Regions from separate parts of the Romboutsia sp. genome, predicted to be linked through region 4. Evidence: riboswitches for the same ligand, from Rfam matches in the RefSeq annotation. Region 4 holds a riboswitch; each other region holds the start of a gene.
What was found. Region 4 has a riboswitch for lysine ahead of nhaC (Na+/H+ antiporter NhaC). Riboswitches for the same ligand answer to the same signal wherever they lie in the genome.
Positions count from the first base shown of each region.

Region 1 (8,315 bases), on a different contig from region 4:
CTTGTATATCAGTTTATTAGTAGAGAACGGAATTATAGGTTTTTTAGCTTTTTTTATATTTATAATTGTGACATATAAAAAATCTAAATATATAAAAAGTAAGGATTTGAGGGCTATTTTCAACTCTCTTTCAATTACACTTATATGTACTCAATTTACGGAAATGCAATTAGCTAATGTGTTCCAAACGATATTTATTTTTTGGTTTGTGTTTTCAATACCATACGATAGAAATAGAGAGGGTGGTTATTATGAGTAATATAAGCATATTAGATTGTACTTTAAGAGATGGTGGATATATAAATGATTGGAAATTTGATAGGTTCAATATAGTACGAATAATTAATTCATTAGGTGAATCTAATATTGATATTATTGAATGTGGATATATAAGCGAAAAAAAAGAAAGTACTAAAGATAATACTATATTTTCTGATATAAGTGAAATAGAATCTTTAATATGTAAAGGAAATTCAAAATCTTTATATGTAGCGATGATAAATTTAGGAGAATATGATGTTAATAAGTTGCCAGTAAAGTCTGGTAATATAAAATTAGATGGTATAAGGTTAGTTTTTCATAAAAAAAATTGGAAACAAGCCATAAAAGATATAGAAATAATATGTAATAAAGGATATAAGGTATTTGTACAGCCGATGGTAATTTTAAATTATTCAGATGAGGAAATATTATCTTTGATTAAAGCTTGTAACGAGTTAAATATATATGCTTTTTATATAGTTGATAGCTTTGGAGCTATGAAAAATACAGAAATTATTAGAATTAGTCATATAATAAAACATAATTTACGAGAAAATATTAATATTGGATTCCATGGTCATAATAATTTGCAACTAGCTTATTCAAATGCAGTTGAATTTATAAATACTTGCAAAGACAGAAATATAATAATAGATTCTTCTATATTTGGTATGGGTAGAGGTGCTGGAAATTTACCTGCTGAGCTAATTTTAAATTACTTAAATTTGAATTATAAAGGTAAGTATTCTATAGAACCATTATTATATATCATCGATAGTTATATATCTAGGATATATAATAAAAAATACTGGGGATACTCTATGGCACATTATTTATCAGCTACTTATAATTGCCATCCAAATTATGCTACGTATTTAGTAGATAAAAAGACACTTACTATATCAGATATTGAAGAAATATTAAAATATTTAGAGTGTGATAAAAAAGTAGATTATGATAAAGAATATATTGAAAAATTGTATAGTGACTATAATTCTAAGATACTAGAAAGTAATAATGATTTAATTGATTTCAAAAAAAATATAGTAGATAAAGATATATACTTATTAGCACCAGGAAAAAGTCTTACGGAAAATTTACAAAAAATAAACAAAAATAATTCTATAGTAATAACAATAAACCATGTTTTGAATAAATTTGATTCAGATTATTCTTTTTTCAGTAATCAAAAAAGGTATATAGAATATAGAGATAAAGTTTTAAGTGAAGAAATTTCGGATGTTAAAAGAAAATTTATTTGTACGTCAAATGTCAAACATGAAGAACAAAAAAGTGATGTAATAGATATCAGCTATCATAACATATTAGGAAGTACTGTGGATGCTAGAGATAATTCTATGATAATGATTTTAAACTTATTGAAAATTTTAAATAAAAAAGAAGTATTTATTTTAGGCTTTGATGGTTTCTCAAAAGATTCTAGTTATTGTGAAGAATATCTGGAATATGAACTTAATGAATTACAAATGAATGCGAAAAATATAAATATAGAGAAAGAAATAGATATATTAAGTAAAGATTTAAATATTTATTTTGTTACAGATAGTATATATAATAAAAATTTAAGAGAAGTGGCAATAGCTGTATGTGAGTAGGTAGCGTAAAATTTCTATTTAAAACAATGAATACATTATGCAATTAATTACATTTTAAATAAAAAGGAGGATTTTATGAAGATTATAGGTGTTATTCCAGCTAGATATAAATCATCAAGATTCGAAGGTAAACCACTAGCTGATATAAATGGGAAGCCAATGATATGGTGGGTATATCAACAAGCAATTAAAGTTAAAGAACTTGATGAGGTATATGTAGCAACGGACGATAGTAGGATTGAAACGGTATGTAAAAAACTACAGATGAATGTTGTGATTACAAGTGATAAACATGCAACTGGAACGGATAGAGTTGGTGAAGTAGCTAGAAAAATAGATGCAGACGTATATATTAATATACAAGGTGATGAACCTACAATACAACCTCATGTTATAAGCGAGGCCATAAAGCCATTTTATGATAATGAAGATGAGATTTTTGTTACAAATATGATGACAGAAATAAAAAAGAATTATGAAATAGTAGATAATACAGTTCCAAAAGTGGTTGTAAATAAAGATGGATATGGTGTTTTTTTATCAAGACTTCCAATACCATACCCTAAAAATGAAGATACATTATATTATAAGCAGGTTTGTGTTTATGGATTTACACCAAAAGCACTAGAATTTTATTGTAATTCAGAACGTGGGTGTATAGAAAAAGTAGAAGATATAGAAATACTAAGATTTATAGAGACAGGATATAAAGTAAAGTTTATAAAAACGGATGAAGATACAATAGCGGTAGATACAAAACAGGACTTAGAAAGAGTTAAATTATTTATGAAAAATAAATAGAAAGGAAGTATATATGGGAATATTGATGGAGAAGAGTATTATAATTTTTGATTTTGATGGAGTCATTTTAGAATCTATGGATATTAGAGATTTAGGATTTAGAGAAATTTTTAATGAATATGATGAAAAAAAAGTAGAAAATTTAATAGAATATCATAGGATAAATGGAGGACTGTCAAGATTTCATAAAATAGAATATTTCTATACAAAAATTCTAAAAAAAAATATAAATGAATGTGAAATAAAAAAATATGCGGAAAAATTTTCGGAAATTATGAAAAGAGAGTTGGTAAATTCTAAATATCTTATAGGTGATTGTATTAATTTTATAAAAAATAATAGCGAAAATTATAGTATGCATATAGCATCGGGATCAGAAGAGATAGAATTAAAATATATATGTGATAAATTAGATATAAAAAAATATTTCAAATCAATACATGGATCACCAACACATAAAAATGATTTGGTAAGAAATATTATAAAGGACAATAATTATGATGATAAAAATATAGTTTTAATTGGAGATTCTATAAATGATTATGAAGCAGCTTTAAAAAATAATATAACATTTATAGCATATAATAATTCTAAATTAAAAAATATTGATAGCACTTATGTTGAATTATTGAGTCAGATATAAAAAAAGCCTCTTTATAAAAATTTAAAAATTTTTATAAAGAGGCTTTTTTTACGTTATATTGTAGAAAAATATGGTAAAATGTAATTTGGAAATTTAATAAATTATATTATTTTAAAATAATTACTTTAAGTACGACAGGAAATATAAAAATGACAATATAATTCAAGTAATATTAAGGAGTAAACAATGAAAAAGAAGATATATTTAGTTTTAAGTATATTATGGATGAGTATTATATTCTATTTATCAAATCAACCAGCTACAGTATCAACGTGTCAGTCAGGTGGAACTATAGAATTGTTAAGTAGTATACCACTTATAGGTAGTATAATAAATAGTATGATGAAAATAGGCATAGCACAATTTATAATTCGTAAATGTGCACATATGTTTTTATATTTTGTACTAGCTATACTTATATATATAACTATAAATAAAAATTCGGATGTGAAAACACATGTTACATCATTTGTATTGACTGCACTTTATGCGTGTACAGATGAATTTCATCAGTTATTTATAGAAGGAAGAAGTGGAGAGATAAGAGATGTAATGGTAGATTCTACTGGAGCATTGATAGGATTAATAATCATATTTTTATTAATGAAAATAAGTAAGCACTCAAAAGTAAGTGCTCAAAATTAAAGGATTAAAATACTATGATATTTTAACTAAAGGAGTAGACAAAAATGGAATTAAGCTCATTAATTGAAGAGTTTATAAGAAGTTATGGTCCTATTAGTATATTTTTAATAGTTGCACTAGAGTATGCAAATGTCCCTCTACCAAGTGAAGTTGTACTACCTTTGGTAGGAATATTGGCACTAGAGTTTGATATGAATTTGTTTGTGACTATATTAGTATCTATTTTAGGTGGAGTATTTGGTTCTATAATTAATTATTATGTAGGATATAAGTTTGGAAATCCCCTTTTATATTTTTTAAAATCTAAATATCCTAAAACTAAAAAAGCTATAAAACAGTCATATAGATGTATGACAAAATATGATAAAGCATCGGTTATGTTATCAAGACTTGTTCCAGTTGCAAGGACTTTTATATCTATAGTTGCAGGTGTTACCAGAATGAATGTAGTTTTGTTCACGTTATATTCTGCTATAGGTATAACAATATGGAATATTTTTCTTATAAGTATAGGATACATAGTTGGAAATAATATGAATTTGATAGCTGAAATTTTAGGAAATTACTCTATTATAATTACTATCATATTAGCTATAGTATGTTTTGTTATTTATATAAAAAAAAGAAAAGAAAAGAAGAGATAGATAGAAAAGAGCTAAATGTTTGATATGTGTGAAGTTATATAATAAAGAAGAGGTGGTTATAAGTACGATATATCCACCTAAGGTATTTAGCCACAAATCTATCTACAGTCTCTTTATAAGTTAACTATAGCATCTATTGCTATTAGCTTAACTCAAGTGTTTTTTCAGAAGCTCCTTTTAAATCATTTTGAGTATGATTATTATAAGTTAAATCAACTTCATCTAAAGGAATAACTTTAGTCTTATGCTTAACTTTATAACCTAAATATAAAACTAAAAATAAAGGAATACCTATATAAGAAGCTATTAAACCATTCCAATCAATACCTTTTGGTGTTATAAATGAATAACCTTGACCTATAATGATAATAATACACATTAAAAGTGCTAATATAGGTCCCAAAGGATACCATTTAGCCATATATTTTAAATCTTTTAAATCATTACCTTGATGTACATAAGCTTTTCTAAATCTATAATGGCACATTGCTATACCAACCCATGCTATAAATCCTGCAAGACCAGATGCAGCAACTAGCCAAACATAAACAGTACTTTCTGAAAATACTGCAGTTAAGAAACTTGCAGAAGCTACTAGTGTAGTTAAAATTAAAGCATTTACAGGAACTCCATTTTTATTAGTTTTAGAAAACACCTTAGGTGCAAGACCTTCTTGAGCCATTGAGTGAAGCATTCTAACTGATGCATACATACCACAGTTACCAGCAGATAATACAGAAGTTAATATAACTGCATTCATAAGTGACGCAGCTCCAGCTATTCCAGCTCTTTCAAAAACCATAGTAAAAGGACTTTCTGAAACACTTGCTTGTGTAAAAGGTATTATAGCACCTAAAACAATTATAGTTCCTAAATAGAATATTAATATTCTCCAAAATATTGAATTTACAGCTTTTGGTATAGTCTCTTCAGGATTTTCACTTTCACCAGCAGCAACTCCTATAAGTTCAGTACCTTGGAAAGAGAAACCTGCAACTAAGAAAATAGCAAACATTGATTTTATTCCACCGTGGAATGGTCCACCAGCTATATTATAATTTTGAAATCCTATTTTATTTCCACCCATTATTCCAAAAATCATTAATACACCTATTATTAAAAATATAATTACAGTCAATACCTTGATTCCTGCAAACCAATACTCAGATTCACCAAAGACTTTTGATGATAAAAGATTTAATCCAACAATTATTGTTAAAAATAATATGCTCCAATAAAATCCATTAATGTTAGGGAACCAATATTTCATAATCAAAGACCCAGCAACCATTTCAGCAGCTATTGTTATAGCCCAGTTATACCAGTAGTTCCATCCAAGTGCAAATCCAAGTGCAGGATCAATAAATTTAGTAGCATAAGAACTAAATGAACCAGATATAGGCATGTAAGTTGCCATTTCTCCTAGGCTAGTTATTAAAAAATAAACCATAAAACCTATTAAACTATAAGCTGCTAGAGCACCTCCAGGTCCAGCTTGATGAATTGTATTTCCCATTGCAAGGAATATACCAGTTCCTATAGAACCGCCTAAAGCTATCATGTTTAAATGTCTTGCACTCAAACCTCTTTTTAATTCGTTATTTTGTTCACTCATTTTAATTACCCTCCTTATGGGATTAAATTTCCATAAGTAAGTAACTAAGATAATACAGATATTTTTACAAATAAAAAATGCCATAGGAATATTCCCATGACATAAATACGAAAATTGCATATCAAAAAAGACATGAAAGTATCGTAAGTTTTCATTGAAAATAGCTCTCCACAAAAAAATTGTGACAGTCATATGTATATTATACATATGCCCAGCAAGTAGTGTTAAGGCAATTAACTACTCACTTCGGCGAAATTTCCTTTCATATTACTTCATCGAGCTTACCTCCATAATATTACTTTTAAATTTCGCGCCTCCATCTCAGTTATCTACTTTGTATTTGTATATAATTATAAACCAAATTATAAATAAGTCAATATATATATTTTAAAGTTCCTACATTTTTATTTATTATTTAAAATCATATAAAACGTATTACAAAATTCTACAAAATAGGAACTTATTTGATATTTATTCGTACTATATATTAAGAAATTCATTATAGGAATTTCTTAATATATAATACAATGGAGAGATGCAAAAATGAGTTGTCAAAATAATAAGTGCCAAAGAGATTATTCAAATAACTATTTTAAATGTCATAAAGAAGATGAATGTAATAAATGTCATAAAAAGGATGAATGTTTTAAATGTCGTAGAGAAGATGGTGGAGAAATGCATGTTCATGAATACTCAGAAAGTGTTAAACTAGCGGAAGAAGAAGATGACAGACATAACCATCGTGGTGCAGGAGTTACAGGTGAACCTATACTAATAAACAATGGAACAAACCATGTTCACAAGATTAAGGATAATACAGATTTCTTTGATCATTTCCATCTAATATGCGTTACAACTGGTCCTATGATTAGGATACTCGATGAGAATGGTATAGATACTGGTAAACATGTCCATCTAGTAAAGGGAAATACTACTATTTTTGATGAACATTGTCATCCATTCCTTTTCACTACTCAAATTCAAGCACCTTTATTACCTTTACAAGATTGTCCTACTAGAGGGTAATTAAATTTACTAAGGACCATGATAATAAATTTCATGGTCTTTTTTGCATATATAAAAAAACGTACTGATAAATTCAGTACGTTTTTATTTTTAAATTTAGATATATTGAAATTAATTATATAATTTAAGAATTTAGTTATAAATATACTTTAAAATATTCTTAAACAAGAGAATAATTATTTTTTAAATATGCCAAATGGCTTTCCAACTGGTAAAAATACTCTTCCAAAGTGAGGATTTAATACAGCAGCAGCAGAACCATAGAATGATGCTATTGATACTAATAATTCAGAATACGCTGCAAATTGATGACTAGCATGTTCTGCTATACCAAATGTAGTCAATGTTAACCCTATGAATAAACAATCTATAAGTACAAATATTATAAATAATACCTTATGAGTTTCCATTGCTCCTATAGTCATAAATAATGAGAATATTAAGTACCCTAAGAAAGCAAATCCTAATTGTTTAACATCAGCAGCTGCTGCCATTTCAGGACCAAATACTCCATTTTGTATTAACCATGTAAATCCAACTGCATACCAGAAAAATGCAAAACCACCAAAAGCAGTAGCTCCAAATGTATTGTTGTGTTTGAAGTCATTTATACAGGCAAATAATTGAGCAGTAGCTCCTAAAAATATTGCCCATGGTAAAATTAATGATACCCCTGAAGTTAATCCTAATTTTTGAGATGATGCAACTAATGTGATCATTGCTAGTCCAAAAAGTCCTAATGCTGAAGGGTCAGCTGTTACAACTTTTACTTTTGTTTCATTTGTCATTGTTAATCCTCCTATAAGTCTAAATACTACATAAAAAATTTTATGTATACAAAATACTTATTTATATTATCACAAGTTTCATTATAAGTATATAAAAAAAATCTATAAATAAATAAGATTATTATAATCTCCTTGTAGTAAATATAAAAAAGAAAACATATTATAATAGTGCTAATTATAATAGTGGTAAAAATATCTATTATGAAGGTTTTTTAAAATGTCTAAAAAGTACAATAAATATAGTAAAGAATTAAAATTAAAGGCTGTAGATGTGTG
Region 1 is NZ_JBXKIW010000029.1:2,494-10,808, forward strand. It holds gene AC11VW_RS03165 (O-antigen ligase family protein) at 1-259, shown strand, start outside; gene AC11VW_RS03170 (aldolase catalytic domain-containing protein) at 252-1,877, shown strand; gene kdsB (3-deoxy-manno-octulosonate cytidylyltransferase) at 1,953-2,678, shown strand; gene AC11VW_RS03180 (HAD family hydrolase) at 2,692-3,321, shown strand; gene AC11VW_RS03185 (VanZ family protein) at 3,508-3,966, shown strand; gene AC11VW_RS03190 (DedA family protein) at 4,011-4,610, shown strand; gene AC11VW_RS03195 (amino acid permease) at 4,753-6,225, opposite strand; lysine riboswitch at 6,379-6,552, opposite strand; gene AC11VW_RS03200 (YmaF family protein) at 6,769-7,251, shown strand; gene AC11VW_RS03205 (acetate uptake transporter) at 7,428-8,039, opposite strand.
Region 1: it holds a riboswitch for lysine, as region 4 does, so the genes downstream of both, AC11VW_RS03195 (amino acid permease) here and nhaC (Na+/H+ antiporter NhaC) in region 4, are expected to answer to the same signal.

Region 2 (8,315 bases), on a different contig from region 4:
ACTCTTTCCTTTGAACATTCGCACTCAAATCCAACTTCTATTTTATCTAATATTTTAGGATTTAGCCCTTCAAGTACTATGTTTAGTATATCTTCTGGAGTTTTTCCATCACTCATCATATTTGTTATAGATGTTAATTTAGCTACATTTTTTTCTAATTTAGATATTGTTTCTTCTGTAGCATCTGGCATTAATTGAACTATTAGTCCTCCAGCATGTTCTACTTTTACGCCTGTAGTAAGAACTCCTAGTGCTACTACAGATGGAGTTTGCTCTGATAGTGCAAAGTAGTGAGTTAAGTCTTGCGCTATTTCTCCACTCACTAGTGGATATGCTCCATTGTAAGGTTCTCTAAGACCTAAGTCTTTAGTTACCCTGACAACACCATCATTTCCTACTGCAGCAGCTACATTTAGCTTTCCATTTTCATAATCAGGTACTTCTACATTTGGATTTTCTACGTACCCCTTTACTATACCTTTGGCATTAGATGTAGCAAGTATAGTTCCTATTGGTCCGCCACCTTTTATTATAACTGTTAATTTATCTCCATCATTTTTCATCATTAAGCCCATCATAGACGTAGCCGTTAATGTTCTACCAAATGCTGCAGTTGCTACCTTTGTAGTCTCATGTAACTTTCTTGCTTCTTCTACCATATTTGTAGTAGTTGCTACGAAAGCTCTTACTTCTCCTTGTCCTGCCATTGCTCTTATTACATAATCCGTCATTAATATTCCTCCATTAACTAAATCTATTTTTTACATACAAAAAATATTCTTTGACTATCTTCTTTTGGGCTTTCAAACTTAAAGTCCCCATAAGTTTTTATCTTGCTAAACCCTGACGATTTTAGCATGTCTAATATTTCTTCTTCTGTGTATGCTCTTTGTTGATGTACTTCCTCAAATCTTGTAAACTTTCCGTCTTCATCCTTTATAAAGAATGCTAATTCCATTTCTACTAGATTTTCTTCATCATCAAAATAGTTTTGCCACATATAAGCTATATTTTCTCTATTCTCTCCATACATATTGTTTCCAAGTATAGATGATAACTTATAGTATGAACTTATATCAAATATAAATATTCCATCTTCTTTTAACAATTCATAACTCTTCGTAAATACATTTTCTAAATCATCATCATAAGTTATATAGTTAAACCCATCACAAGCACATAATACACAATCTAGATTTGTTACATCAAAATCTAGTTCTGATATATCCTGTTGAAGTAAAACTAACTCCACGCCTTCTTTTTCAGCTTTTTCTCTAGCTACAGTAAGCATTTCTTCTGATATATCAATACCTGCTATATCATAATTTTTCTTAGTAAGTGGTATAGTTAAATTACCTGTTCCACAAGCTAATTCTAGTATGTTTTGTACTTTTACATTTTCATTTTTTATTATATCTTCTATATATTTAACCCATCCATCATAATCAACTTCATTCATAAGTTCATCATAAATGAATGCAAAATCTCTATATTGATCCATTGTCTTTATTTGTCTCCTCCGTCATTTTCTTCTTTTGTTTTTTTCGTGATGTAACCATACCGCCAATTCTTCCAGCTTCTTTTGCTGTAAGTCCTGCCCATCCTTGCTCACTAACCTTATCTAATAGACCCAGTTCTGATGCTATCTCATATTTCATTATATCATTATCTGTCAATATTTTACTCTTTTTACTATTGCTCTTACTTTTTTTACCTGGTTTATTTATAAGTTCATTATTCATAAAAAACACCCCTTTACATCTTGTATTTTTGTCATATAAACAAATTTTATACAAGTATTTAAAGGGGTACACTTTTTTAATTTATTGATTTTTTATATTGTAATAATTTAATGTAAATCTCTAATCCATTAATTAAAATTTCCTTGTCAAAATTAAAGTTCATACTATGAAGTCCACTAACAAATCCCTTTTTTTCATCCCTTGAACCTAACATAAAAAATAATCCTGGAACTTCCATTTGATAATAAGAAAAATCTTCAGATATCATAAGCGGATCTAATACTATAACGCTATTATTTCCTACGGCTTCTACAAATTTTTCACATAAATTTTTATCATTGTTCACTGATGGATAATCATCTCTTATCTCAACATTTATTTTACAGTTATAAGACAACTCTATTCCCTTACATATCTCTTTTATTCTATCTTTCATACTAACATATACCTTAGGATTAAAGGTTCTTACAGTCCCTTGTAAATTTATATTTTCAGCAATTATATTTCTCTTAGTACCACCATTTATAAGTCCTATACTTAACACTGCACTATCAATAGGGCTTACATTTCTAGACACTACTGTTTGAAGGCTATTAATAAGATTCGCTGCTATAACAACTCCATCTATACCATTTTGAGGCATAGCTCCATGACCACTTTTAGCAACTATATCTATATCAAAATCACCTACTTGAGCCATAAAGTATCCTTCTCTTATACCTATACATCCTTTTTCTATTTCTGGATATATGTGAAGACCATAAATTTCATCTATCTTATAATTATCTATAATACCTTCTTCTATTAAATCCTTTGCTCCCCCTGGCCCTTCTTCTGCTGGTTGGAATATAAATACTATATTATCATTTAAATTTTCTTGATTTTTATTTATAAATTCAATTAAACCTAGTAATATGCTAGTGTGACCGTCATGTCCACATAAATGTTTTACACCATCTTCTGTTGTTAATCCATCTATATCTGCTCTAAATGCAATCGTCTTATTTCCTATTTTTCCTTTTATAATTCCAGTTGTAGCTGTTCCTATATATGTGTCATATTCTACACCTATTTTATCTAAATAGTCTCTTATATATTTTGAAGTTTTAAATTCTTCTCTGCCTCTTTCTGCAATACAATTTAAATATTTTCTATGATTAAAGATTCTATCTTTTAAACTTGAAATATTCTCCATCAACTAAAGCCTCCTTAATTTTATAACTTCTATAGTATTAAATATATTATTTCTATTGTATCTATTTACTATATTATTTCAAGAAAAAGTTTTATATTTTATATAAATTCATTTTAATAATTATAAATTCAAAAAATATTGTTGATTTTTATTTCTATTTATACTATCATAAGTGTTAATAAAATTTAATAGTTTCTAACCTAAGGTAGAGGCGCTGTAATTATTAGTATCCAATAGGAGCTGGCAAGTGTAGATTATTGGAAAAAGGAATTATGGCCGAAGATTATATTTTGCAAAGGTATATTCTGGGCTTACATAAAATATATGTAAGACTGTCACTTATTAGCTAAGTGGTGAGCTCCAAGGTTTACTTTGATGTATCGTAAATTAAACGTGTAAAGTATACCTTTGCACGTTTTTTTGCATTTTTTTAATATTTTGGGAATATAATATATACCAATGAAGCTATTTATATAAAATTAGCTTCACCCTTGTATCTCACTTTAATCAATTGACATGTATTCTAAGTCTTTTGTTTAAATAAGTGACAACAAATTACTTATGGTTTATTAAAACAATTAAATTGTATTGCTTCAAGTATATAAAAATTTAATTTAGGGGGTATTTTTTATGAAAAAAATAAATGTAGCTATAGTTGGTGCTACTGGCATGGTTGGAACAACTTTTTTAAAGGTATTAGAAGAAAGACAATTTCCTATAGATAATTTATACTTATTTTCTTCAGCTAAATCAGCAGGTTCTAGTGTTGCTTTCAACGGACAAAATTATATAGTTGAAGAATTAAAAGAAGATGTATTTGATAGAGATATACAAATAGCTTTATTCTCAGCTGGAGGAGAAATAAGTGCAAAATTTGCTCCTATAGCTGCATCTAAAGGAGTTATAGTTGTAGATAACTCTAGTCATTGGAGAATGGACCCTGAAGTTCCATTAGTAGTTCCAGAGGTTAATCCTGATGCTGTTAGAAATCATAAAGGTATAATAGCTAATCCAAACTGCTCAACTATACAAGCAATGGTTCCACTTAAACCTCTTGATGATAAATATAAAATAAAAAGAGTTGTTTATTCTACTTATCAAGCTGTTTCTGGCTCAGGTGTTAAAGGAATAAAAGATTTAGAAGGTGGTATCATAGGTGAAACTAATAAATTCTATCCTCATTCAATAGCTTATAATTGTCTACCTCATATAGATTCATTTACTGATAATGGTTATACAAAGGAAGAATTAAAAATGATAAATGAAACTATGAAAATACTTAATAACTACGATATGAAAATTACAGCTACTACAGTAAGGGTACCTGTTAGAAATTGTCATAGTGAGTCTATAAATATTGAATTTGAAGAAACTTTCGAGTTATCTAGCTTAGTTAAAACTCTTGAAGAAATGTCTGGAGTTGTAGTTATTGATAATCCTAGCGACAATGAATACCCTACTGCTATTGATTGTACTGGAAAAGATGAAGTTTTTGTTGGAAGAATTAGAAGAGATTTTAGTGTAGATAATGGTATTAACATGTGGGTTGTAGCTGATAATGTTAGAAAGGGCGCTGCTACTAATGCAGTCCAAATAGCAGAATTATTACTATCTTATAATTTAGTATAATCTGAGACTAATAGACTATAATTTAGTAAAATTTTACATATTATTGTCTATCAACTTATCTATGGTCATAGTAATAATGTTTTTTAATAAGAATACAATAAAATCATAAGATACCTATACAGGTAAATTTTTATATAAGAGGGGTTTTGTATATGATATTTAAAGGTTCTGCAGTTGCTTTAGTTACACCGTTTACTGAGACAGGTGTTGATTTTGAAACATTGGGAAAATTAGTTGAATACCATATTGAAAATAATACTGATGCATTAGTTGTTTGTGGTACTACAGGAGAAGCTACTACTATGAGTGATGATGAACAATTTGCTGTTATTAAATATGTTGTAGATAAAGTTAATAAAAGAATACCTGTTATAGCAGGTACTGGTTCAAATAATACTATGCACTCTGTTCATTTAAGCCAAGAAGCTGAAAGACTAGGTGCGGATGGGTTACTAGTTATAACTCCTTATTACAATAAGGCTAATCAAAGAGGTCTTAAACTTCACTTTGAAACAATAGCTAAAAGTGTTGAATTACCTATAATACTTTACAATGTTCCTGGAAGAACTTCTATGAATTTAAAACCTAGCATGATTGCTGAACTTGCTAAGATAGATAATATAGTAGCTGTTAAGGAAGCTAGTGGTGATTTAGCTCAAGTTGCAGAAGTAGCTAGATTAGTTCCAGAAGGTTTTGCTATATATTCTGGAAATGATGATTCTATACTTCAATTATTATCAGTTGGTGGTCACGGAGTTATATCAGTTCTTGCTAATGTATGCCCTAAAGAAACTCATGACTTAGTTCAAAAGTTTTTTGATGGTGATATACAAGGAGCTAGAGAATTACAACTTGGCATGAAACCATTAATAGATGCTTTATTTATAGAAGTAAATCCAATTCCAGTAAAAACTGCAATGAATTTATTAGGATTTAAAGTTGGAAATCTTAGACTTCCTCTTGCAGAAATGGATCAGAACAACTTAGAAGTATTAAAACAAGAATTAGTTAATAGAGGATTAAAATTATAGGAGGGATTATGCTAAAAGTTATAGTAAATGGATGTCTAGGTAAAATGGGAAAAGTTTTAACTAGATGCGTTCAAGAAGATGAACAATTAGAATTAGTTTGCGGGGCTTCTCTAAACCCAACTGAAGATACTTCATTTAAATTATACTCTAAAATGAAGGATATATCAGAAAGTGCTGATGTAATAATAGATTTTTCACATCACTCTACTTTATCTGATGTATTGTCTTTTGCCCTTAAAAATAAAACACCTTTAGTAATTGCTACTACAGGTTATAATGAAGATGAATTAAATAAAATAAAAGAAGCTTCTAAAATTATACCTATATTCCATTCTTCTAATATGTCTTTAGGAGTTAATGTTTTATTAAGATTAGTTAAAGAAGCTACTAAGATGTTAAATGACTTTGATATTGAAGTTATAGAAAAGCATCATAATAAAAAAGTTGATGCTCCAAGCGGTACTGCTATTATGATAGCTAATGCCGTGAAAGAAGTCTTACCTACTATTGAATATAATTATGGTAGATATGGCCGTGAAGCTAAAAGAAATAAAAACGAAGTCGGTATACACGCTGTAAGAGGCGGAACTATAGTTGGAGAGCACGATGTTATATATGCAGGTCATGATGAAATAGTTGAGATAAAACATCTTGCTCAGTCTAAAGATATTTTTGCCAAAGGCTCTATAACTGCCGCTAAATATTTAGTTAGTCAAGTGCCTGGATACTACAACATGGATAATATGCTAAGTTAATTAAAAGGAGATATCTAATGATAAATTTAAATGATGCTTATGAAATTGCTAAATACATAAAAAATTCAAAAAAAGTAACACCTGTTAAAATATATGTAAATGGCGATTTCTTGAAATTTAACAAAAATGACGAATTTAAAGTATTTGGATCTAATGGCTCTTATACTTTAATCGGTGATTATGAACAAATAATGAAAGTTCTAGAAGATAAAAAAAATCATATTGAAGATATTCATATTGAATATGACAGAAGAAATTCAGCAATACCTATTTATAACTATTTACATGAACATGCACGTATAGAACCTGGTGCTATTATTAGAGATATGGTTACTATAGGTAATAACGCTGTTATTATGATGGGCGCTGTTGTAAACATAGGTGCTGTGATCGGTGATAATTCTATGGTAGATATGAATGCTGTTATTGGTGCTAGAGGAATTATTGGTAATAATGTTCATCTTGGTGCTGGTGCTGTAGTTGCAGGTGTTTTAGAGCCACCTTCTGCTTCTCCTGTAATAATAGAAGATGATGTTATGGTAGGAGCTAATGCTGTAATCCTTGAAGGTGTTAAAATCGGAAAAGGTGCTGTAATTGCAGCTGGTGCAATTGTTACTCATGACGTTGAACCTGGATGTGTTGTTGCTGGATCTCCTGCTAAGGTAATAAAAATGAAAGATGAAAAAACTTGTGATAAAACTAAGCTTATGGAAGGCTTAAGAGACTTAGATTAAAATCACACTTTGTTTTCAAGTGCAAAAGGGAGTATCTCAAAATGAATTTTATCATAAGAGATACTCCCTTTTCTATATTAATTCTCAAATATCAATAAATCTTATAAACTAAAAGAACTTATAATGGTAGATTACTAGAAAATTTAGTTAATGATATAGCAGCTACAGCTCCAATTATGGTAAATATATAATATACTACCGGAAGTATTTTGTGTAATTTTTGTGTTTCTATATAATATTTAAGTATTCCATGTAATATATAAACTGATAATATACCCGTAAATAGGCTATTTATTGAATTCACTATTGTTAATATTTCAATATCTTTTAAAATAAAACTTGTTACTATTCCTAAAATTAAAGTTAATATAGAAGTTACTAGATATCTATAATATAAAAGACTTTTAAAATATTTTTTATCTTCAATTTCTTTATGCTCAATACTACTTATTAAAGCTTTATTTACTAAACATACTATATTCACCCATATCCATGTTCCTAATAATGGAAAAATAACATAACCTATGTATTTTAAACTAATAAATATTTTGGGAATGTCCATTCCTTCTATCGGTTCTACCGGTATTATTTTTGATTGAACTATAGAGTTAATCACACTTAATACAATAAATGCTATAAATAAGTATTTTAGCTTTATCGGTTCCCTTTTTTCTGAATTTTCTTCTTTTACCCACTCAAAATACTCTTTTGGTTGAATTGCTAACGCTTTTAAATTACTCATATTTTCTCCTATTCAATTTATATTTTTTATCTATAATAGTTTTCATAACATAGATATCAAGACTTTATATTCTTTGCACCCTAGCTATTAGTTGTATATAGCTTTTATAGGGTCTAATTTAGATGCATTATATGCTGGAATTATTCCAAATATAACACCTACAATAACAGATGTAGATGATGCGCCTATAAACGATTTAATTGTGATTACTGGTTTAAATGGCATAAATAATCCTGCCAATTGAGATAGTAAAAATCCTACAAATATACCTATTAAACCACCTAATAAAGTTACGAATATTGCTTCAAATAAAAACTGTAACATTATAGAATTTGGGGTTGCACCTATTGCGCGTCTTATTCCTATTTCGCGCTTTCTTTCTGTAACTGATACATACATTATATTCATTACACCAATTCCACCAACAAACAAAGATATTGCCGTTATAAGTGTAATAAACATAGTTATACTAGATATTATTTTAGTA
Region 2 is NZ_JBXKIW010000049.1:3,694-12,008, forward strand. It holds gene hslO (Hsp33 family molecular chaperone HslO) at 1-731, opposite strand, end outside; gene AC11VW_RS07445 (class I SAM-dependent DNA methyltransferase) at 755-1,501, opposite strand; gene AC11VW_RS07450 (alpha/beta-type small acid-soluble spore protein) at 1,488-1,742, opposite strand; gene AC11VW_RS07455 (amidohydrolase) at 1,819-2,937, opposite strand; lysine riboswitch at 3,136-3,306, shown strand; gene AC11VW_RS07460 (aspartate-semialdehyde dehydrogenase) at 3,568-4,566, shown strand; gene dapA (4-hydroxy-tetrahydrodipicolinate synthase) at 4,719-5,597, shown strand; gene dapB (4-hydroxy-tetrahydrodipicolinate reductase) at 5,606-6,352, shown strand; gene dapD (2,3,4,5-tetrahydropyridine-2,6-dicarboxylate N-acetyltransferase) at 6,370-7,086, shown strand; gene AC11VW_RS07480 (hypothetical protein) at 7,205-7,828, opposite strand; gene AC11VW_RS07485 (ABC transporter permease) at 7,916-8,315, opposite strand, start outside.
Region 2: it holds a riboswitch for lysine, as region 4 does, so the genes downstream of both, AC11VW_RS07460 (aspartate-semialdehyde dehydrogenase) here and nhaC (Na+/H+ antiporter NhaC) in region 4, are expected to answer to the same signal.

Region 3 (8,315 bases), on a different contig from region 4:
AATATAAGGCTTATGAATGTTGTTCTGATTTTGTTTCACCAATGGCAAGTATTGGTGAAGGATATAGATATAATGTGACAGGTCTTATGCATGATGAAACAGGATTTCCAACTAATAGTACATCTGAAACAGATAAACTAATGAATAGATTATTTGAAAAAGTAGAATCCAATCTAGATGATATATTAATTTATGAAAGCTATGAGGTTGAAGATGCAGATATTTTATTTGTATCATTTGGAAGTATGTGCCGTTCCTGTAAGGATGCAATAAAAGTTTTAAGACAAGAAAATATAAAAGCTGGACTATTTAGTGTGAAAACAGTGTGGCCATTTCCAGAGGAAAAATTAAAAGAAATAAGTAAGAATGTAAATAAAGTATTTGTTGTAGAAATGAATAAAGGTCAAATGATATTAGAGGTACAAAGAGTTTTAGGAAAAGATAAAGATATAATTGGAATAAATAAAATAAATGGTGAAGTTATAACTCCGGCTGAAATAATAGATACTATTAAGGAGGAAAATTTAAAATGCCTAGTGAAGTAATAAAAAATAATTTAAGAACAGATAGACTTCCTCATATATGGTGTCCAGGTTGTGGTCACGGCATACTTATGAGAGCTATAGCCACGGCAATAGAAGACTTAGGATTAGATAAAGATAAAGTTTGTATTGTATCAGGAATAGGTTGTTCATCAAGAGCCGCTGGATATATGGACTTTAATACTATACACACAACTCATGGAAGAGCCTTAGCATTTGCAACCGGAATAAAGCTTGCCAATCCAGAGCTCCATGTAATAGTAATAAGTGGAGATGGAGATGCAACAGCTATAGGAGGAAATCATTTTATACATGCATGTAGAAGAAACATAGATATTACTACAATAGTTTTTAACAATAACATATACGGTATGACAGGGGGACAATATTCACCAACAACACCAACTGGAGATTTGGCAACTACTTCTCCCTTTGGAAATATAGATAAGCCATTTGACATATGTGAATTAGCATGTGGAGCAGGAGCAACATTTGTGGCTCGTGGTACGGTATATCACGTTCCAAGTACTATACAATACATAAAAAAAGGACTAATGCATAAAGGATTTTCAGTAGTAGAAGGGCTTAGCATATGCCCAACATATTATGGAAGAAAAAATAAAAAAGGTTCAGCTGTGACATTAATGAATGAATTAAGAGATAGAAGTGTTGATATAAATAAGAGAGACAAACTTGACAAAGAAGATGTTGAGGGTAAGATACATATAGGGATATTTAAAGACACAATTAAACCCGAATACACAGATGAATATAAAAAAGTATTAGATAAGTTTAATAAATAAATAGCTTAAGGAGATAAAAAAATATGAAAATAGGAGTAAGACTTAGTGGTTCAGGTGGTCAGGGTCTAATACTTGCAGGAATAATATTAGCAGAAGGCGCTATAAGCTCAAACTTAAATGCAGTTCAGACACAATCATACGGACCAGAAGCTAGAGGTGGAGCTAGTAAATCTGAAGTAATAATAAGTGATAGTGATATAAATTTCCCTAAAATTGCAAAACCTAATATATTACTATCTTTAACACAAAAATCTTTAAATGAGTATTTAAAAGATATAGAGAATAGTGGTATAATAATAGTAGATAGTTCAATAGAAGTAGAATGCACAAAAAATGTAAAAATTTACAAGCTTGCTATAATGGATTCTTCAAAAGAAGTTATAGGCAGTAAAGTAGCAGCAAACATGGTAGCACTGGGGGTAATTAGTCAGGTAATAGAAAATGTAGATATAGAAAATATAAAAAAGTCAATAATAAAAAGAGTTCCTAAAGGAACTGAGAATTTAAATATAGCAGCATTTGAAAAAGGAATTGAACTTTTCAGTAAGAATATGGATGGAAACAACTAAAGGAGATACATATGGACGATACTAAAGATTTAAGGGACAGTAAAAAGTTAATAACAGATATCCAAGCTCAATACCCAAGATTTAGTAAGGGACAAAAGTTAATAGCACAATACATTTTAGCAAATTATGATAAAGTTGCATTTATGACTGCATGTAAATTAGGAGATACTGTAGGAGTTAGTGAATCAACAGTTGTTAGATTTGCAAATGCACTAGGGTATTCAGGATATCCAAAATTACAAGCAGCACTTCAAGAATTAATAAAAAATAAATTAACAACAGTACAAAGAGTAGAAATGGCAAAAGAGTATCTTGATGATAGTACTATACTTAATAAAGTATTAAAAAGTGATAGTGATAACATAAAAGGTACTTTAGAAGAAATTGATAAAAAAGCTTTTGAAGATTCTGCAAACAAGTTACTAAAGGCAAGAAAAATATATATACTAGGTATGAGAAGCTCTTTCACAATAGCTCAATACTTAGGATTCTATTTAGATATAATACTTGATAATGTCCACATAATTAGAATGGATATGGGAGATGCATTTGAACAAGTAGTCAGAATTAATGAAGACGATGTTTTAGTAGCAATAAGTTTCCCAAGATACTCTAAAAAATCATATCAAATAGTAAGCTATGCTAAAGAAAAAGGAGCTCATATAATATCTTTAACAGATAGTTTGTTTTCACCAGTAGCATCAATTGCAGATAATACTCTTTTAGTAAAAAGTAATATGGCATCTTTTGTTGATTCATTAGTTCCAGCTTTAAGTATAGTTAATGCACTTATAGTATCTGTAGGTATGAAAGAAAAAGATGATATAAAAGAATACTTTGATGACTTAGAACAAATATGGGATAGATATTCTGTATATGAATAAAATATAAAATAACAAAAATGAAAAGTTATAGAAATTAGTGCAAAAAGAAAACTAATTCTATAACTTTTTTATATTTACATACAAACATAATATTATTATAATATTGTATACAAGATTTAAAATATATAAACAGGTAGGACGAAAAAATGAAAAGACTTCAAGGTCAAATCACAAAAGAAAAAATAGGAAATATACCAGTAGCTATAACAGGGATATCATTAGGTTTTATAACCTTAGGTGGAGTATGGTCAAGCCTAGGAGCAACATCTATAAGGGTGTTTGCATCTATATTTACACTTATAGCAATAATTATTATGTTTTCCAAAATAATACTTCACCCTAAGAAAGTATATGAAGAAATGAAACATTGTGTAATAGGAAGTTTTTATCCAACTATGGCAATGTCACTCATAGTTTTTTCAACGTTCGTATACGATATAATAAATCCAACATTAGGTAGAGGAATTTGGTTGTTTGGAATAATACTCTACATTATACTTTCGATAATATTTATAGTAACTAGGGTGAAAAACTTCAAGCTAGAAGAAATGGTACCAAGTTGGTTTGTTCCAACGGTTGGAATTGGAGTCGCAGCAGTAACTAGTGGATCTATGAATTTTCCCGATTTATCTAAAAATATGTTTTATTATTCATTTATTGTTTATATAATAATGTTAATTGTAATGATATATAGAATGTTAGCTGTAGAAAAAATACCAGAAAATAAAAAAATTACTGTTGCAATAATGGCAGCACCCGCAAGCTTATGTTTAGCAGGATTATTTCCAGTATTTAATGAACCGCCAACTATATTTATATATGTACTAGTACCACTATCACTTTTGTCAACATTATATGTATATATATTAATACCAAAGCTTATAAAAGTCCCTTTTCATCCGGGGTTAGCACCACTTACATTTCCATTAGCACTAGGTACCTTAGCAATGCAAAGATATTATAAATATCTTGTGAATATAAATTTAAATTTATCGAATTTAGTCAATCAAATATTTTATATAGAACTATTTATAGCAACTATTGTAATTGGGTATATAGTATACAAATTATTAGAAGTACTATTTATAGCTTTATTAAAAAATACGAATTAATTAAATAAGCATTAAATAAAGGGATCGTTATTCACGACCACTAACTAATTTATAATAACATAAAACTATTACTATGTATGTATAGATGTCAATATAAATAAAATAAAATAATAAGTAAATAAAAAAAAGTTGAAAAATTCTAAAAAATGTGGTAAAACTATATTAATAATATAAATAATGAACCTAGGGTAGAGGTGCTGTAATTATAAGTACTCAATAATAGCTGGCGAGCAATGACGATTGAGGAAAGGAATTATAGCCGAAGGAAGTTTATTGGCAAATAAATTTTCTGGCTTTGCATATAATATATGCAAAGTTGTCACTTATTCTTAAGTGGGGAGCTACAAGGTTTACTTTGAGTGTAAAAATGTCCAAAGTATTCCTTTGGGCATTTTTTTATATTTTTATGAAATTATATTTCAAATGTGGGTTAACCACTTGATCGAATCGAATTTTTAATGGAGGGATAAAATATGGATGTAGTAGTTCAAAAATATGGAGGAAGTTCTGTTAGTTGTACTGACAAAATAAAATCAATTGCTAAAAATATAATACAAAGAAAGAAACAAAATTCTAAAATCGTGGTAGTAGTATCAGCTATGGGTGACACTACAGATAGTTATATAAAACTAGCAAGTGATATAACAAAAAAGCCAAGCAAAAGAGAATTAGACGTATTAATGTCAACAGGAGAGATGATATCAGCATCACTTCTAGCTATGGCTCTTAATTCATTAGGTTGTGAGTCTATAAGCTATAGTGCATATCAATTAGAAATAAACACTAGTGGTTTTCATGGGAAATCACAAATTGATGATATAGACGTTAGCAAAATAGAAAAAAGTTTAGACGAAGGGAAAGTTGTAATAGTAACAGGATTTCAAGGTGTAAATGATAAGGGGGATATAACGACTCTTGGTAGAGGGGGGTCAGATACATCTGCTGTAGCTTTAGCTATAAAGTTAAATGGTAAATGTGAAATTTATACTGATGTAGATGGTATTTATTCTACAGACCCTAGAAAATATAAAGATGCAAAAAAACTAGAAGAAATAGAATATGAAGAAATGTTAGAATTAGCAAGCTCAGGGGCACAAGTAATGCACTCAAGAAGTATAGAACTTGCTCAAAAATATGGAATAGAAATTTATGTTGGACTTTCATGTGGACAAGAAAGAGGAACTTATATAAGGGGAGGAAAAGAAGTGAAATTAGAGAATAAAATAATAACAGGCTTAGCTACTAGTGATGAGGATACATCTATAACTATAAAAGACTTTAACTCAAATGATATGGCTAAACTATTTGAGGATATTGCAAATAAGGGAATAAGCGTAGATATGATAAGTCAAACTGCACCAGTTGATGAAAGAATAGGTTTATCTTTCACAATACCTAAAGAAGAACTAAATGAATGTAGAGTTGTAGTATCTAAGTATGCAAGTGATGAAGAAGTGATTATAGATGATAATATTACAAAGTTTTCTTTAGTAGGTCTTGGAATGAAAAATACTCATGGTGTAGCCTCTAGGGTATTTAAGATATTTAATGAAAATAATATAGGAATAAAGCTTATAACTACATCTGAAATAAGAATAACATGTGCTATAGATAGTAAGGACAAGCAAGTTGCAATAGATAAAATAGCTAGAGGATTTGATTTATAATAAAAAATATAAAAAACTTAACTTACAGCCAAGGTTAAATAATAGAAATTAAATATATTTATCTAAAGTATATTGACAACATTAAAAAAAGATAATAAAATAGTCAGAAATAAATCTTTCGTATAACCCCAATAATATGGTTTGGGGGTTTCTACCAAGAACCAATAATTCTTGCTTACGAAGAAGTTATGTATATTTATTATGCAAAACTTCTTTGTAAGCAGGATTTTTTTTATACAAAAAATAAAAACTATAATATATAAAAAGGAGAAGATTATGACTAAAAATTTACCAAAAATAGAATTACATTGCCATTTAGATGGAAGCGTTAGAGCAAATACAATAATAGATATAGCAAAAAGAGAAAATGTAAAGTTACCTTCATATGAAGAAAAAGAAATAAAAAATCTTGTTCAAGTACCGTCAGATTGTACTTCACTTAATGAATACTTAACAAAGTTTTACTTACCGAATAAAGTAATGCAAAGTAAAGAAAGTTTAGAAAGAATTACATTTGAATTACTAGAAGATGCAGCAAAGGAAAATGTTAAATATATAGAAGTAAGGTTTGCGCCACTTCTTCATATACAAAAAGGATTAAGTGTTAAAGAGATAATAGAAAGTGCAATATGTGGCATTAAAAAAGCAGAGAAGATGTATGAAATAAAGGGGAATTTAATATTATCTTGTATGAGAATTATGAGTGTAGAAGAGGGGTTATTAGTTGTTAAAGAAGGAAAAGAATTTTTAAACAAGGGTGTTGTAGGTATAGATTTATGTGGACCTGAAGTAGAAGGGTTTGCTAAGGAATTTAAACCTGTAATAGATGAAGCTAGAAAATATGGTTATAGAGTGACTATACATGCAGGAGAAGCTGCTAGTGGTCAAAATGTAATTGATGCTATAAATTTATTAGGTGCAGAAAGAATTGGCCATGGTGTAAAAATAAAAGATATGAAAGAAGCATATGATTTAGTAAAAAATAAAAAAGTTGTTCTTGAAATGTGCCCAACAAGTAATATTCAAACTAAGGCTATAAATGATTTTAATAAACATCCTTTATTTGAATTTTATAAAGATAATATAAATGTAACTTTTAACACAGACAATAGAACTGTATCTAATATAGATTTGACTAATGAAATAGATTTAATATTTAATAATTTTGAAATGAATAAAAATGATTATAAAGTTATTTATTTAAATACTATAGAAGCCACTTTTGCAGATGACGAAACTAAAAAATATTTAAAAAAATTTATACTATAAGCTAATATGCTATACAAAATCCACAAACTAATTATTACAAATATTACCATATTATTCGTAAATATGATATATTGTATATATCCAGATAGTATAGCAACATAAGTAAATATATAAGGGATAACTTATTGGAGGAGTATTAGTTTTATGGGAAAGTGTAAATTTAAACATGGGGTTATGATATTGATATTTTGCTTCTTAATTTCATTTAATGTAGCAAATGCAAAAGAAAATGGAAATAGTAAAAATGTCCTTTTTATAAGTTCGTATAATCCTAACTATATAACATTTAATGACCAAATAGAAGGAATTAAAGAAGAAATGGGAAAAAATGTTATTATGCAAATAGAATACATGGATTTTAGAGTATTCTCAGATGAAGAAAGTGAACATGATTTTTATACATTGCTGAAAAATAAAATAAATAATTATAAAAAATTTGATGCAATAATTTTAGCGGATGATTCAGCCTTAGATTTTGGTATAAAATATAGAGAAGATTTATTTGAAAATATACCAATGGTATTTTTAGGGGTCAGTGATTTTGATAAAATTAATAAAGCTATAAAATTAGATGAAGTATATGGAGTAGTAGAAGAACTTTCTATAGATAAAAATTTAGAACTTATAAGTAAATTTCATAGTGGTAAAAATATTATAGCTTTAACTGATGAATCAACTTATAACTCACCAGAGATAAAAACATTTTATAGTTTATCATCTAAGTATAAAAATCTTAATTTTAAATATTTATCATCGTATAATATGAGTACAGAAGAATTTAAAAATACATTAAATAAATTAGGTAATGAGGATATTTTATTAGTAGTATATGCATATCGCAATAAGTCGGGTGATGCTATGACTATTGAAGAAAGAGCAAATTTCATATTACAAAATACAAATGTTCCTTCGTACTGTTCATATGATTTTGCACTGTACAATAAACTTTCAATAAGCGAAAAATTTATTGGAGGTAAAGTTATCGTTCATAATGAACAAGGCAAAAAAGCCGGTAAAATAGTAAATGATATATTAAATAATAAAGTACCAACAAAGAGAATTATTAATAAAGAAGATGTAAATAAATATATATTTAATTACAAGGAATTAAAAAAATATAATATAAGAAAAAAAGATTTACCACAAAACGCTGAGATAATAAATGACCCTATAGATACTATTTTAGAATATAAAAATATTATTTTTACTGTAGCAATAGTATTAATAAGTTTAATAATAGTTATTATAGCTTTTATACTATATACAATTAAAAAATTACACTATGAAAAAGAATTACTTAAAGCAAAAGAAATAGCTGAAAGTTCAAATGAAGCAAAAACCAACTTTATATCTAATATCAGTCATGAACTTAGAACACCGATAGCTGTTGTAATGTCTTCTAATCAACTGTTAGAGCTGAACATGGAAAAGGTGGACAATGAGTATTCAAATAGCAATAATAAAAATAT
Region 3 is NZ_JBXKIW010000070.1:4,853-13,167, forward strand. It holds gene AC11VW_RS10745 (2-oxoacid:acceptor oxidoreductase subunit alpha) at 1-545, shown strand, start outside; gene AC11VW_RS10750 (2-oxoacid:ferredoxin oxidoreductase subunit beta) at 530-1,345, shown strand; gene AC11VW_RS10755 (2-oxoacid:acceptor oxidoreductase family protein) at 1,369-1,914, shown strand; gene AC11VW_RS10760 (MurR/RpiR family transcriptional regulator) at 1,926-2,798, shown strand; gene AC11VW_RS10765 (TDT family transporter) at 2,945-3,910, shown strand; lysine riboswitch at 4,092-4,262, shown strand; gene AC11VW_RS10770 (aspartate kinase) at 4,384-5,577, shown strand; purine riboswitch at 5,676-5,775, shown strand; gene add (adenosine deaminase) at 5,854-6,846, shown strand; gene AC11VW_RS10780 (sensor histidine kinase) at 6,991-8,315, shown strand, end outside.
Region 3: it holds a riboswitch for lysine, as region 4 does, so the genes downstream of both, AC11VW_RS10770 (aspartate kinase) here and nhaC (Na+/H+ antiporter NhaC) in region 4, are expected to answer to the same signal.

Region 4 (8,315 bases):
CTATGGGAAGACTTTTAAGAAGTAAATATGATTATGGTTGCTTTATAATTTTTAATACAGGGACTAATTTATATACACTAAAAAAACTAGAAAGAGATTTACATGGATGTAGGATAAATCTTATGAGTAAAGATAAAATACAAGATTATATGAATAGCCATTTATATATGTGTAGAAAAAATGTAATGAATGAAGCTTTGATAGATATTATAAAATTATTGAAGTACAGCGAAAATATGAATATGAAAAATATAGAAAATTTTATGAATGAAGAAATGAAAAATAGATATATAAAAAGTAATGTTGTTTATTTAGAAAATGAAGTCTTAAAAATAAGGTATTTTAATCAAAGTTATTTAATACCTAAAGAAAGACTTAGACATTGATATATGTATATTTTGAATAAGATTTACATATTTTATAAAGAATAACTATATAAATACTTAAATAAAAACGAAAAGAATAAGAAAGGTGGTTTATATGAGTTATATATTACTGATAATAGGTTTTTTACTTCTTATAAAAGGAGCAGATACGTTTGTAGTAGGTTCTTCATCTATAGCTAGGATTTTCAAAGTTCCTACATTAATAATAGGCTTGACTATAGTAGCATTTGGAACTAGTGCTCCAGAAGCAGCAGTTAGTATAACTGCTGCATTAAAAGGAAATAATGACATGGCAATTGCCAACATAGTAGGATCGAATATATTTAATTTATTAGGAGTTCTTGGAATCGCAGCGATGATAAATCCGATAAAAGTACAAAAAAGTACTATAATAAAAGAGTTTCCATTTGCGACATTAGCAGTGGTAGTTTTAATGATATTATCACATGACATAAAATTTCAGGGATATAATGAGAATTTATTAACTAGAGCAGATGGTCTTATGTTATTAGCTTTATTTGGTATATTTATGTACTATTTAATTGAAATGGCCATTACATCTAAAGAAGAAATGAATATAGAGCAAGCAAAAGAAGATATTTCTATGGGTAAAAGTATTCTAATGAGTGCATTGGGAATTGTAGGTATTCTTATAGGTGGTCAAATAGTAGTAGATTCTGCTAGTAATATAGCTATAGCATGGGGGATGAGTGAAAATTTAATAGGTCTTACTATAGTTGCAATTGGAACTTCTTTACCTGAGTTTGTAACTAGCGTAGTTGCGGCTAGAAAAGGAGAAAGTGATATTGCTATAGGGAATGTAGTTGGTTCAAATATATTTAATATACTATTTATATTAGGTTTATCATCAACAGTAAGCAATATACAAGTTCATTCTATTGTATTTACAGATATGCTTATTATGATAATTGTAACTGTACTAACTTATATACTTGCTACCACAAAGAAAAGTATCAATAAAGTAGAAGGTTTGTTTCTTGTATTAATTTACATTGCATATATGGTATTTATAATAATGAGACAATAAAGTATAATTTCCTTAGAATTAAAAAATAGCGTTGTTATTATTAAACAACGCTATTACATTTATTAAGAAGCAATTTCTAATCTTTCTTTTTCTTCATCAGAAAGTTTTGCAATTGTTATTCCTGTTGCACCATAGAATAATGAAATTAAAGGGCAAAGTAAGTTTAAGAATGCAAATGGTAAAAATGCAAATGATCCAACTCCAAGAGTAGCTGACATATAAGCTCCACAAGTATTCCAAGGAATAAGAGCAGAAGTTACTGTACCACTGTCCTCTAAAGCCCTAGATAAATTTTTAGGAGATAAACCTTGCTTTATAAAGGCATCTTTATACATACTTCCTGGTATAACGATAGCTAAATATTGATCAGCAACAGCTAAATTAGTTCCTATACAAGTGAATATTGTTGCAGCGATTAAACCAAAAGTTCCTTTAGCAACGCTTAAAATAGATTTTGCTAAGGTTTCTAACATTCCAGTTTTTTCTAATATACCTCCAACAGTTAAAGCACAAAGCATTAAAGAAACTGTTCCTAACATGCTATCTAGACCACCACGAGTAAGAAGTTCATCAACAAAGTCCATTCCTGTAGATGAAACATATCCACTCTTAGCAACTACAAATACATCGGCTATAGAAGCGCCTTGGAACACTACAGAAACTATAGCACCCAGTATAACTCCAGCTATAAGACCAGGTATTGCTGGAACTTTAAATATTACCATTACTATAACAGATACAGGAACTAGAAGTAGTAATGGAGACAAAGTAGTATAATTATTAACTAAAGTATTTTGTATTTGGCTTATTTGAGAGGTATCGATTTGGCTACCCGCATATTTCATACCAATTATCCCATACAGCACAAGTGATATTAAAAGCGCGGGTATAGTTGTATATAACATATGATTAATATGTTCAAATAAAGTAGTCCCAGCCATGGCAGGAGCTAAATTTGTTGTATCTGATAATGGAGACATTTTATCTCCAAAATAAGCACCAGATATAATAGCCCCTGCTATTATAGGAGTAGGTATACCAAGAGCACTACCTATACCAAGTAAGGCAATACCGATTGTTCCGGCAGTTGTCCAAGATGAACCAGTTGAAATAGAAACAATTGAACATATAATTGTAGTTGCTACTAAAAATATACCAGGAGATAAAACATTAAGTCCCCAATATATCATAGATGGAACTATACCTCCAAGAATCCAAGTACCTATTAACATACCAACTACTAAAAGAATAAGTATTGCTTGCATAGTGGTATTTATTGTGGATAAAATTCCATCTTCTAATTCTTTCCAAGTGAATCCTAATCTAAATACAGCAACACATGCTGCAAAAATCGCTCCTGCTACAAGCGGAACATGAGCCGATATTTCATAATCTTTTAAAACTACTAAACATGTTACTAAAACTGCAACTAAAAACCCTATACATAAAATTGCATCTAATAAAGTTGCTTGTTTTTTACTTTTTGTTGTCATTGTTGTCATAAAAATCCTCCTATAATTTATGTCGAATATAGTGCTAAGGAGAAATTGAAGATTAAAAAAAGTCTAGGGTAAGAAGTTACCCTAGACTTAAGCATTCAATTTAAAAATTGAATAAAAACTTAATCTAAAGATAGTACTCCACATATTTATGTGACAGTGTCATATATATTTTATATGACCCCAATATATAAGTTTAAAGCATCACTTATACATTTCGGCATAGTTACCTTTCATTTTGTTTCTTCGTGCTTAACTCCACAAAATTACTTATTAACAATGCGACCTCTACCATTAGTTATATCCGATATTTTATTTATTAAATAAATCATACTCTATATTTAAAAAATAATCAAGAAATAAATGGTTTGAAATCGAAAAACACTACATTTAATAGAATATTGTAAAATCAAATAAACCTTTTAAAATCAATGCTTTTAGGATAAAATATTTATTATGTTAATTGGAAAAATAATTGTAAGGAAGTGATCTATTTGAGTAAGAAAAAATTTTATGCTGTAAGAAAAGGAAAAAAAATAGGAATATATAATACTTGGAATGAATGTAAGGAACAAGTCAATGGATTTTCGGGAGCCGAATATAAAAGCTTCACAACTTTAGATGAAGCAAAAGAGTATGTAGAAGGCATAAAAGTTATAGAGTTTAAAAACTTAGAAAGTTCTGTAGAAGCATATGTAGATGGAAGTTATGAACATTGTATTAGAGCTTTTGGATCAGGGGTAGTTATATTAAAAAATAATATTGTTGAAAAAACATATAGTATAAAAGGACAAGATGAATCACTTGTAAGTATGAGAAATGTAGCAGGAGAAATTGAAGCTGCAAAAATTGCAATGGCATATTGCATAAGTAATGAAATAGAAAATTTAACACTATACTTTGATTATGAAGGAATTGAAAAGTGGTGCATGGGGATATGGAAGGCCAACAAAGAAGGAACAATAGCATATAAGAAATTTTATGATAGTATAAAAGATAAATTAAATGTGAAATTTGTTAAAGTAAAAGCTCATAGTGGTGATAAATATAATGAAGAAGCTGATAAATTAGCAAAAGCAGCTATAGGAATTTAAAAGTCTTGCAATAAATTGCAAGACTTTTAAATATTGTAAAAATTAAAATTCTACCAAATCTCCATAGATACCTTTTAATTCTTCTTTAAATAATACAGGGTCATTTATACTATCATTCATAGCTTTAACTAATATATTTGCTTGGTCATAAGTTGATGTCCAAGAGAATATTCCTCCTAAGCAATTTTTCAGTACATATTGACCTTTTAAATATATAGAAAGAGGATCATCATATGACATGGCAAACTGACCTTCTTTTACAAGATAAGGAACCTGAGCTTTTTCGTCAAAAACGTATTCATATCCATTTTTATTTATATAATTTTCTCTAAGTTGGTCATAAGATTTAGTGATTGTAGCTCCAAGTCTTCCGTAAAAAGGAATACCTAATAAAATTTTTGAAACAGGCATTCCAGCTGTTTCTAAATTTTTAATCCAAAGATCTACACTATATCCAGGTAAAGAAGATTCAGAATCATAAAAATTTGCTTGATGTTTTTTACCTGATTCGCCAGTTTCACCAGCAGTAAAGTCATAGCTCATAAGATTAAAATAATCTATAATAGGAGCTATTTTATTTATTTCAGCACTCTTATTTATATATGCTTTATCGCCGGTAGCAGCAACACTTAACCATTTATCATTACCAATAACATCTCTTATAGCAGTGAGAAGTAGTGTAAAGTTTTCTTTATCTTCAGGTCTAGATTTTATACCAGCTGCACTAACAGCAGGATATTCCCAGTCTATATCTACGCCGTCTAATTTATATTGATTTATTAACTTGTTAACTTGTCTAGCAAAATTGTATCTAGAAGCTGGAGTTAAAGCTGCATCAGAAAAACCATCTGCTCCCCACCCACCTATAGCAGCTATTACTTTTAAGTCTGGTTTTTCAGTTTTTAGATTTAGCAATTGATTTAAATACTTAGGTGTAGGAACGTACAATGTACCGTCAGGATTTATTTCTACAAATGCATAAATAACAGCATCTAAAAATGTAGAGTCAACATTTCTTGGATTACCTAAGACATACTCCATAACTATTGGAGCTACATCAGGACAATATGAAATATCAACAGGTTGACTTTTTATATTTGTTATTTGAGGTCGAGAATAATTTTTGCTTTTTTTAGAGGATTTAGATTTATAAGCAATGCAGTCTATACAATTATTATCATTAGAAATTTCTAAATTTTTATCAGGAACAAAACAAAGATACCAATCTACGCATGTACAGTTTTTATCACAGTTCTTAACTCTACTTTTTAATTCTTTGTAAGTTTTAGGATAAGGTAGTATAACTGGCATTCCAGGGAACCAGTTAGCTGGTGTTACAACGTTATCTCTATCACTTGTTTGTAGAGCTTCTATAATTCTTAGTATTTCAGGAATATTTCTACCTGTAGTTAGAGGGTAGTAAAGTATAGTTCTTAGAATTTGTTTATCATCGATTATAAATACAGATCTAATTGTTGAAGTATTGCTCATAGGTTCTGAAATCATTCCATATAATCTAGCAATTGTCATATCTCTATCTTCTATAATAGGGAAAGGTATTTCAACTCCAGTAAGAGAAAAAATATTATAAACCCAAGCTAAATGGGAGCTATTGCTATCAATGCTAAGCCCAATTAATTCTGCATTCCTTTTTTGAAACTCCGGATAGTATTTAGCAAAACACAAAAATTCTGTTGTGCAAACTGGTGTAAAATCACCAGGATGAGAAAATAGAACAACCCATTTACCAGTATAGTCAGATAGTTCAATAGGTCCAAATGTTGTATTAGCCTTAAAATTAGGAGTTTTTGATCCTAAACTTGGCAGACATGGCATATATATCACCCCTTAATTTAATAAAATATTACCTATTCTTATTGTATTAAATTATGGTGACTAATGTTACGTAGAATAAAATAACATTTTAGTAGTAATTCCAACAAAAAATATCAATATTAATTGCTATTTTTCATTATATTTGTTATAGTTAAGTAAGGAATTAAATGTAAAGATTTGTTATTATATGGGGTGAAAAAATTGAAGAAAGTCCTAAGAAAGTTGAAAAATATCTTAAGGGTGTTAATTATGTCGAGTGTGATCTGCTTATTGTTAACGTTCACATTAATAATAGTAAATGCTGTGATGGGAGTATTTATCGGATTAAATTATTATTTAATGATATTTACAGGATTAACTGTAGGTTTAACATTTGGATTAGTATTATTTAATTATAAAAAAATATTCTTTAGTAAAAAGAAAATACAAAAAAGTAAAAGTTCGGTACCTAGTAAGGTTAAAAGAGACAACTGCAGAGAAGTTGCTCAGACTAAAAGAAAAATATCATAATACATATAAAAGTACTTTTAACTTAAAACACAGTGATAACTGTGTTTTTTTTGTTATAAATTTCTATTATTTATAATAGAAAATAAGTAGAAATAAATTATGGAGGAGGAAATATTATTTATGGATCACAAAATATTTCAAAGTAGTGTAGTTGGGTATAAAAATATCTTGAAAAATTTCAATTCTCAAGATTATTTAGATTATAAAATCTTAGATAGAGCGATAATATGTACAGTTGCAGATGGTCATAGTGGTAAATTTTTCAAATATAGTGATACTGGCTCTAAATTAGCTTGTCATAGTGCAATAGAAATACTTGAGGAGTTGATAGATATACCTAAAGAGAATATATTAGAACAATTACAAACTGAGACTATACAAAAAAAAATATATGAAAGATGGATGTATTTAGTAGATGAAAATTATAAAGTAAGTAATCCAGTAGTTTTTAAAACCGAATACTTGAAGTATTCAACTACATTAATTTCAACTTTAATAACTGAAAAATTTAGATTATATTTAAAAATAGGAGATGGAAATGTAGTAAGTGAAGATGATGGGACTTTCAAAAAAATCATAAATACAAAAAACAAAACTATTGTAGATTCGCTTGGTAGATACGATTCATATCAAAATATTATGTATCATATAGAGGATATAAGTGAGTCAAAGGTAAATACCATAATTTTATTTACAGATGGGTATGAAAATAGCTTTAAGGATGATGAAAAATTATATAAAAGTCTAGATACTACTATTAAAAATTATAATAGAAGCGTATTTTCCAGAAGAATATTAAAAAAAGGATATAAAGAATATTTAAATCAATTAAGCCAATCTACTAGTTATGATGATATAAGTATTATATTTATTATGATGTAAATTTAAAAAACATTATTTCGCCTTAAGGTAATTAATAGTTTTATACTATCATTATCAAAATACCATAAAAAAACAAACGAAATTTTCTTAAATTTATTGAGGAAAAGGAATGAGTGTCATTGGATTATATGGTTAATAATGTATATATATGATATAATATAAAGAAGTTTATAGTATAAATAAATTACTAAAATTAAGGAAGGGAAAGATAATGAATTTTAAGGAATCCTTTGATAAATGTGTAGATTTTATAGATATACATAAAAAAATTATAATAGGGGCTTCATTATCAATGCTAGGATTAATAATCTTAATGATTATATTTTTAGTAAGTAGTGATGAATTTAGTATAGAAAAAGAATCTAATACATTATTTAAAAATATAGAACAACGTAAATATTCTATTGCTCTTGAAAATTATGAGAATTATAAGTCACAGTTTTCAGAAGCTAAACTTAAGAGATTTGATAAATCTATTTCAAAAAAAATAAATAAGTTACTTCTTGAAAGTGGAGATAAATATATAAATAAAGAAATAACAAAAGAACATTATATAGGAATTATAAATACTATAAATGTTTTAAGTACTATAGAGATAGACTTACAAAGGATAGTGGATCAAGCACAAAGAGTAAATGAAATGTATGAAAATGAAAATATAAGTTATGATATAGTACTATCATATATGAGTTTAGCGTCTACTTTAAATGGAATAACACATGAATTAGACATATACAAAAATAATATAAAAGAAATTTATGAATCTAGAAAAATATATGAAGAGGCTAACAAAAACGAAAACAATCGTATGTATTATGAAGCTATATTAGGATATGATAAAGTATTAGAAAAAGATAAAAAATATTATGATTTAGCGCAAGAACAAAAAAAAAAATGTATAGAAGATATGCATGACTATTATATACAAAAATCTGATGAATCCGGTGAAATGGGAAATTTTGAAGAAGCATTACAATATATACAGTATTTAAAAAAGTATTATGAAGAAGACGAAAATATATTATCTCTAGAAAAAGAATATAAGAAAAAATTATCTCTT
Region 4 is NZ_JBXKIW010000048.1:67,142-75,456, reverse strand. It holds gene AC11VW_RS06840 (exonuclease domain-containing protein) at 1-386, shown strand, start outside; gene AC11VW_RS06835 (calcium/sodium antiporter) at 481-1,434, shown strand; gene nhaC (Na+/H+ antiporter NhaC) at 1,497-2,927, opposite strand; lysine riboswitch at 3,060-3,232, opposite strand; gene AC11VW_RS06825 (ribonuclease H1 domain-containing protein) at 3,419-4,027, shown strand; gene AC11VW_RS06820 (peroxiredoxin) at 4,070-5,863, opposite strand; gene AC11VW_RS06815 (hypothetical protein) at 6,113-6,373, shown strand; gene AC11VW_RS06810 (protein phosphatase 2C domain-containing protein) at 6,494-7,255, shown strand; gene AC11VW_RS06805 (UbiD family decarboxylase) at 7,467-8,315, shown strand, end outside.